Regions from separate parts of the Acetobacteroides hydrogenigenes genome, predicted to be linked through region 1. Evidence: riboswitches for the same ligand, from Rfam matches in the RefSeq annotation. Region 1 holds a riboswitch; the other holds the start of a gene.

Region 1 (4,299 bases):
AAAGTTTCACGATCGGAACTTGACTCTATAATATCTAATGATGTTTCATATCGAGTTGCCCAAAAGATTGGTTTTTCCATACTACCATTTTGGCAAGAGCAGTACAGATATTATCTTACCGTTCCAGATTTAAAGTTTCAGAAAGTTAGCCAATTAGTGCAAGATTTTAAGTGGAAAGAAGTTATATCGTTAATGCAAACTTTCTTGACATCTCCCGAAAAAAATGACGTGTATGCGGCAACTTTTAATATCGCGCTTGCCTGTGAAATGATGGGTAATATTGATCTTGCCAAGAAGTGGCTGGAAAAATGTCAAAAGATAAAGAATTCCTATGTAGTGCAGCAATATTGGACTGCCTTAATAAAACGAGAAATGCAGGAAAAGGGTGCATCCGTAGAAAATGGCACATTGGAAGACCAACAACAGGAATAATTACTACCTTTGCATAAGTGAAAACAAGCCTCTTTAGCTCAGTCGGTAGAGCGGCGCATTCGTAATGCGTAGGTCGCCGGTTCAAGTCCGGTGAGAGGCTCTTATAGAATACCATTTCGTTTGAGATGGTATTTTTTATTTTCAACAGAATACAAAACGCGATTTTTGATCGTAGTGGTATGATTTATACCTTCTCTTAATAGTATCAGATATAAGTGATAGAGCGTTAAAAATATGGTTATAAAAGTTAATTGTCTATAATGCCTACTGTAAGTAGCTTCAAGAGGACATTAATAAAAAATACCCTACTTACAAACTTTATATTGGAACGGTTGAAGGAGAACCGGGCATTGCCGATATCGTAGCATCGCTAAAATCGCAAACTATTGCGAATAAAAAAGTAATCATTGCCCCTCTTACGTCAATTGCTGGCGATTATGCTAATAACGATATGGCTAGCGAAGAATCTGATAGATGGAAATCAGTACTCGAAAAGGCGGACTATACCGTTGAACCCAAACTTGTTGGAATTGAAGTCTACAAGGAAATCGTAAACGTTTGGGTAGAGCATAAGAGTCAAGCAAAGTAACCAATACTTCGCTTTTTAAGCGGAATAAATCAATTGATATTAGAAAATCCTAGAGTACAATTTCCCGGAAACCCTCGAATTTTCTTTGGTTGCTTAATATTTTACCCTAATTTTACACCCGAATAAGGTGACTGGTTGGGAATCCTTCTCAGCCAGTAAAAGGGAATCCGGTGTGAATCCGGAACAGTACCCGCTACTGTATGCCAATAGCTGCGTTGCAGCTGGTATTGCAAGTCTACGCCACTGCCTTCGAAAGAGGGTGGGAAGGCCGCAATACTAGGTAAGTCAGGAGACCTGCCTCATTCAACAAACACATGTATTGCTTCCGGGTAAGAAGTAGCTGTTGAATATGAACCTAGGCGTATTCTTCACTTTTATTTTCCTGCATTTAGCAAAGGGCATGTTGTATTAATTTTAATTTTTAATACAATGATGATTACGAGGTTAAAGTTGCTTATGGGTTGGCTTATATGCCTTCCGCTGTTGCTCCACACCACCACGTTGGCGGCAGCCGGTAGCGAGGCCGAACCCAAAAGGGCAATTCTGCTGGTGGCTTTTGGTACATCCTTATCCGACTCTAAAGGAGCCATCGACAGGGTAGGCGAGAAGGTGGCTAAGGCATTTCCGAACACCGAGATTCGCTGGGCCTACACATCTAAAATTATTCGAAAGATTTTAAGGAAGCGTGGCGAGGAGATTCTTTCGCCAGCAGAGGCGCTAGCTAAGCTGGGCGAAGATGGTTACAGCAACGTTTACGTGCAGTCGCTGCATATAATTCCAGGCGACGAGTACGACGATTTGGTGCAAACGGCCAACGCCTTTACCAAGATGCCTAAGGGGATTAGGCAGGTAACGGTGGGTACTCCGCTGCTATGGAGCGATTCCGATATGAGCGAGGTGGCATCGGCCCTGATAGCCAATGTTCCTGCCGAGCGAAAGGGAAAGGAGGCGGTTGTATTTATGGGGCATGGCTCTAAGCACACCTCCAACGTCTACTATCCAGCCATGCAGTACTACTTTGCCAAGGTCGATGCCAACACCTACATAGGAACGGTAGAGGGTACGCCCACGCTCGACGATGTGGTGGCCTCCCTTAAAGCTAAAGGCGTAAAGAAGGTATGGCTAATGCCCTTTATGCTGGTTGCTGGCGATCATGCGGTAAACGACATGGCTGGTAGCGAACCTACCAGCTGGAAGTCGCTGCTTACCAAGGAGGGATTTACCGTAGAGGTTGTCCTAAAGGGGATGGGCGAGCTAGATGCCATAGGTAGCATTTGGGTGAAGCATCTTCAGCAGATAGCAGGAGGGAAGTAGAGAGCTTCCCGAGATATAATGACGCACATATCAGGTATCACGAAAATTTGGGAATAAACCGCTAAGTGTTTTAGAGCGCTTTTTCGCGCTACGTATATCGTGATACTTGGTGCCATCAGTTAACAAACCAACCAAAAAAAGAGAATGAATAAGATATTGGCAACGCTGTTAGCGCTGATGCTAGCAGTAGCTGCAGGCGCACAGTCGTACACCATTAAGGGAACCGTAACTGAGAAGTCTAACGGAAAGCTAATTGTTGGCGCCAACGTAATGGTAAAGGGACTAACAGTTGGTGCGGCCACCAACGTCAACGGAGAGTTTACTATTAAGGTACCTAAGGCGGGTGATTATACGCTGGTGGCAACCTATACGGGCATGCAGCGTCTGGCTCAGCGCGTAAGCGTTCGTGGCGATGTGTCGGACCTAGCCTTTAGGATGGAGGAGTCGGTTGGCGCTATAGACGAGGTGGTGGTTACCGGAACAGGAACGCACCACAGCCTAAAGACAGCACCCGTACAAACCGAGGTTTTCTCGAATAAGACCATTGCCAAGCTGGCTCCCCGCTCGTTCGAGGAGATGGCCACCTCCATTAGCCCCTCATTTGATTTTACGCCTGGTACCATGGGCTCGTTTCTACGTGTCAATGGCTTGGGTAACGATTTTGTTGTGCTTATGGTAAACGGCAAGCGCGTGTATGGCGATGTAGGCGGACAAACCGATCTAAACAGAATCTCGCCCGATAATATCGAGCGCGTAGAGGTAGTTAAGGGTGCCTCGTCGGCCCTATATGGTTCTGATGCCATTGGTGCAGTTATCAACGTTATTACCAAAAAGAGTAAGAGTACCGTTAGCTTCGACAATACTACCCGCTTTGGAGCGTATGGCGATTTTCAGCAGGCCAACACGCTCGATTTGAATATTGGTAAGCTGTCGTCGAATACCCAGTTTGCCCATAAGCAGATTGATGGCTACCAGCTAAGCCCTTTTGAAATTGATGCTAAGAGTAAGGCTTTAAGTTTGACGGAAGCCAAGGCGGTAAACCGCTTTTATGACAATACGGTTAGCCAGCGCCTATCCTACGGCATAACCTCTAACCTCGATGTTTATGCACAAGGCTCTTGGTACGAAAAGGACTATTTTCGTCCAAAGTCGGTGGCTGATTTTGGTTTCTACTATAAGGATGTAAGCAGTGCTGCTGGCGTTAAGTATAAAATAAACGGTAAAAGCACCATCACCTTCGATGCGGCTACCGATAACTTCTGGTACTACTACCACTACAATAAGGATGTGGTAGATAGCAAAACAAAGAAGCTACTCTTCTCGGATGGACAAAAGACGCTAAACACCAAGCAGGTGCGCAATAAGTACAATCTAAAGAGCGTAACGGCTATTGGCGATAAAAATCTGCTTACAGCAGGGCTTGATTATGTTAATGAAAACATCGACTCTCCGGCACGCTTTAAGGGCGGCAGCGCCGATGCCTACACTGCCGGTGTTTATCTGCAGGACGAGTATACACCTATAAAGAGCTTAAGCATTGTTGCTGGTGCTCGCTTTGTAGATCATAAAGCTTTTGGTAGCCGACTTACCCCCAAGATTTCGGCGTTATACTCCTTAGGCGATTTCAACTTACGTGCATCGTATGGTAGCGGGTTTAAGGCGCCAACTCTTAAGGAACTCTACTTCGAGTACTTTAAGACAGGAACCTTATACTTAGGGAACGAAAATCTTAAACCTCAATCGTCCGATTTCTACTCTGCATCTGTAGAGTATAATAAAAAGGGCGTATCGCTTTCGGTTACTGGCTACCGTAACGACTTAAGAAATCTAATCGATTATGGTCCCGAACAGGTGCCTACACCCGAGCAGGCTGCTCAAGGTGCGAAGAAGGTAAAAGTGCACCAGAACATTTCGGAGGCACGTTCTCAGGGGGTGGACTTTTTGGCAAATGCCTACGTGGGCTA
Region 2 (4,299 bases), on a different contig from region 1:
AGAGCGTTTGCATCATCAGCCCGCAGGCCGCAAGGGCAGCGCCAGCCAGCATGGCCGTAATCGACTGGGGCATGCGTGACATCCAAATAATGTTATTCCACGCAACGTTCGACGTGTCGGCCCCGGAAAGTATCTCGAACACCTTTCCCACAGGAATGGACACCGTTCCCCAAGCAATATTCATCAGCATCAGAAGTGGGATCAGCGCCCCTACTCCTGCCATAATGCGCACGCTTTGGCTCCGCTTACGTCTCGCTGCAGCGATGCTCATCGGGCCAGCATTTTAAAGTATTTGGGAATATAGCCGGGCAGCAGCTCCGGATGGAAGATGCTCACCATATCGCTAAGGATGACATCCGGCTCAAGGTAGCCGTCCTCGTAGTAGGGCACTCTTCCCGTATCGCAGCTAACGATGGAGCCCTCCTTAAACGCCTTGAAGCTGCTGTACAGCCCGAACTCCTTTTCGAGATGGGCGTAGGTGTACACGTATGGGGTGTTGGTTTTTATGATCCAGTAGTCGGCATTCGATGCTTTTGCCAGCACCGACTCAAAGCTTAGCGGTAGCGAACCCGTGCTCTTATCATCCTTCCAGATGTAGTCGGCTCCGGCATCCTCTAGGAAGCGAGCCATGTAGCTGCGGCCTCCAGGGGTGTACCACACCTGTCCGAACTTCTTTTCGGTGAATACCGTAGGCCGATGCGACTTGGAAGCCCTTGCAATTTTTGCAACGCGGCAGTATCGGGCATCAACGCTATCGAACATTTTGTTGGCAAGCGCCTCCTTTTTAAAGAATAGCGCGATGAACTTAATCCATTCCGCACGCGCCAGCGGCGTATTCTCCAGGTACGAGCAGTCGTACACCAGCGGTACGCCCGTTTGCTCTATCTTATTTAGCGATCCCCCCGAAATTGGCGAGACAACCAGTATCTCCGGGTTCGCTTCGATGATGCGCTCCACGTTGGCCTGCGCCACCTCGCCCAGATCCACCACCTTGCCCTGCTTAAGCCCCGCCTGCACAAGGCCATCCTTTACGTATTGGGGTTCGGCCACTCCGGTTACGGTCTGGTTCACTCCTAGGCGGGCCATCTCGTTCACCGTTAAACCGTAAAAGCAGGCCGATTTCTCGACAGGAACCTTCACCACAATGCCTTGGGGCAATCCCGTAGGGGTAGGTTTAGTACGATCGATCAGGATGTAGCGCTTAAGCAGCTTGGTCGAGTCGAACGGATCGCGAACGTCAACCGTAGCGTAGCTGCCGTGGTAGCCAATGCTAAATCCGCGAAGGTACTTAAGGGTTATTTTCTCCGAAAAGTAGGACGAACCGGAGTTCGATGATTCGCCGTTGCCGTTTTTTTTGGAAGAGCAAGCGCTAAACAGCAGTAAAACCAGTGCAGTTGCCAGTAAGGCTCTAAAACGTGTCATTCTTTAAACTTTTATTCCCGAAAGTTGATGTTTACCCATGATCGTGGCAGGTCTTCTGGCTCGTCCCCCCTTTAAAACCTTCCCATCATCAGCTGACAGTGGTAAACCATTAAAGGCCGCTACTAGGACATACAGCTGCGGGTACAGCTCCGGATTTTAACCGGATTCCCTTTAATCTTACGCGGTTCGTAAGATCGCCGAATCGGCCACAAAGGTAGCCTTTTTCCGACAAATATCTAAAAATGAAGGGCGACATGTTTGCCGCCCTTCTATGCTTATTTTTGTTTTCTTGATTACTCAACAATGGTAACCCAGCCGTGAGGATCAGGAATATCGCCATACTGAATCGCCACCAGGGTTTCGTACAGCTTAGTCGATACTGGTCCTGGACGTCCGTCTTTGCAGAACTTGTAAACCTTACCGGTTTCCAGATCGGCAATCTCGCCAATTGGAGATATAACGGCAGCCGTTCCGCAAGCGCCAACCTCTTCAAAGGTGTCTAGTTCCTCTACCGGAATAGGACGGCGGATAGCCTTAATTCCAAGATCTTCGGCCAACGTTAGCAAGCTCATGTTGGTTATCGATGGAAGAATACTTGTGCTCTCGGGGGTTATATAGCAGTTATCCTTAATGCCAAAGAAGTTAGCGGCACCAATCTCATCGATGTACTTCTTCTCCTTTGCATCGAGGTACATTGGCGAGCTATAGCCCTTATGGTGGGTTTCTACAACACCACGGAGGCTAGCAGCATAGTTACCACCAACCTTTAAGGTTCCGGTACCTAGCGGTGCAGCACGATCGCTATCCTTAACAATAGCAATCTTAACAGGGTTAAAGCCTTCCTTGAAGTAAGGACCGACAGGCGTTGCAAATACGATAAAGGTGTACTCGCTTGCAGGTTTAACGCCCACCTCTGCGCCTGTACCAAATAGAACTGGGCGCAGGTATAGTGATGCACCTGTACCATATGGCGGTACGAAGCGCTCGTTAAGCTTCACAACCTTAAGGATTGCCTCTTCAAAAAGCTTTTCAGGAACTGGAGCCATCAGAATGCCTTCAGCCGACCGATGTAAACGCTTCGCATTCTCGATCCAACGGAAAAGACGGATCTTGCCATCTTTGCCTCTATAAGCCTTTAAGCCTTCAAATGCCTCTTGTCCATAATGAAGTCCTGTTGCGGCAATATGAATTGGGAGATATTCCGAATCAGACACCTCTAATTCTCCCCATTTCCCATCTTTAAATGTACAACGGATGTTGTAGTCGGTTTTGATGTAACCGAAAGGCAACTTACCCCAATCTAAATTTTCCATATGATTGCGTTTTCTGATGCCACCAAAAGTAATAGTTTTTCGTTTAGCAAAAACAGATTTAACAAATTTATCACTACGAAATCTATTCTACATTACAATTTGCAACAATAAACCAAAATCAAGCTACAATATAACAAAAAGTAATGTTCTTATCGTCGCAGATTAAACCACATGGCCCAAATTCACTTCCGCGATTTAACACTTAAAATTTAGAAATTCCAGAACTAGGTTGAATTCTCATTACAATTTCTAAAATAAAAAAGGAGAGATGAAAAATCTCTCCTCTCTTTAACGGCCTAGTAGTCGCTTGTCATAATAAGCTGTGGCTTATCGTTGAAATTCTCGTACCGTGGTCGATACCGTTCCTTATCGTAGAACTTTTCGATATCAACCTTCTTTTTGTAGCTAGTTACAACTTCGATAGGTACATTGTCGTACCTCCCATTGCGTAAGCTCACCAACCTACCAAAAGTTCCTTTAAGAATAAGATCGAGCGCAAGGTTTCCAAAAGCCATAGGCACAATGCTATCAAGCGCATCAGGCGCCCCAGACCGAACCATATAGCCCAATCGCTGGTTGATAACATCAATCTTTCTACCATTATTGTATTTTGCCGATATATTTCGCATCTGTTCCGAAACGATATCACCAATTCCACCGAGTTTCTTGTGCCCATAGGCATCGGCCTCTTCACCCTTAAAGATCATATCTCCGTTTTTAAACATAGCCCCTTCTGAAACCAAAAGAACGGAATACTTACTTGGATTGTTAGCTCTATCTTGAACCATCAGTTCGGTAAGATGCTCGATGTCGAACTTATGCTCAGGGATAACGCATCGATCGGCAGCGCCTGCCATGGTAGGCAGTAAGGCAGAGAATCCAGCATAACGCCCAAAAACTTCTATGACCAAAAAGCGCTCGTGCGAGCCAGCCGAAGTTCGCAACTCGTGCGCAAGCTCAATTGTACGCGAGATGCAGGTGCCAAAACCAATGCAGTAATCGGTTCCAGGAACATCATTATCCATTGTTTTAGGGATGGCTACTACAGGCACGCCCTTACTATGCAGGTGCACCCCGTAGCTAAGCGTATCATCGCCTCCTATCGGAATGAGGTAATCTAGTCCTAGATAGTCGATATTCAACATCACCTCACTGGTCATGTCGTTGATGTCAAGGGTGTACTTATCCTTGTAGAGATCAGGAACTCTATCCAACTTTACCATGTCAGGACGAGTACGCGAAGAATGCAGGAATGTACCTCCAGTTCTTCCCAACCTATTCACCATCTGTTCGGTAAGAACAACTGCATCCTCCTGCTCTTCAAGTTTTTTAGAGCGATCGATGGTTATCATACCCTCCCATCCTTTACGGATTCCAATCACCTTGTAACCTTCACGAATAGCGCGGAACGTTACCGCCCTGATAGCTGGATTTAAACCGGGCACATCGCCTCCTCCTGTAAGGACGCCAATCACCCCTTTGTAGTTCGATTTAGTATTTGCCATGTAATTTCGGGAAATTAGTTTGCCCTTAAATTAGCTTAAAACAAGAAAAAATCAAACGA

What was found. Region 1 has a riboswitch for cobalamin ahead of CLV25_RS14305 (sirohydrochlorin cobaltochelatase). Riboswitches for the same ligand answer to the same signal wherever they lie in the genome.
Region 2: another riboswitch for cobalamin. It lies ahead of CLV25_RS05385 (ABC transporter substrate-binding protein); the one in region 1 lies ahead of CLV25_RS14305 (sirohydrochlorin cobaltochelatase).

What each region holds. Positions count from the first base shown of each region.
Region 1 covers NZ_SLWB01000018.1:8,405-12,703, reverse strand. The annotation lists gene CLV25_RS14320 (DUF6340 family protein) at 1-432, shown strand, start outside; tRNA gene CLV25_RS14315 (tRNA-Thr) at 460-532, shown strand; gene CLV25_RS14310 (sirohydrochlorin cobaltochelatase) at 722-1,021, shown strand; cobalamin riboswitch at 1,130-1,337, shown strand; gene CLV25_RS14305 (sirohydrochlorin cobaltochelatase) at 1,451-2,335, shown strand; gene CLV25_RS14300 (TonB-dependent receptor) at 2,480-4,299, shown strand, end outside.
Region 2 covers NZ_SLWB01000004.1:2,533-6,831, forward strand. The annotation lists gene CLV25_RS05380 (iron ABC transporter permease) at 1-223, opposite strand, end outside; gene CLV25_RS05385 (ABC transporter substrate-binding protein) at 268-1,422, opposite strand; cobalamin riboswitch at 1,451-1,648, opposite strand; gene CLV25_RS05390 (branched-chain amino acid aminotransferase) at 1,716-2,735, opposite strand; gene CLV25_RS05395 (6-phosphofructokinase) at 3,032-4,240, opposite strand.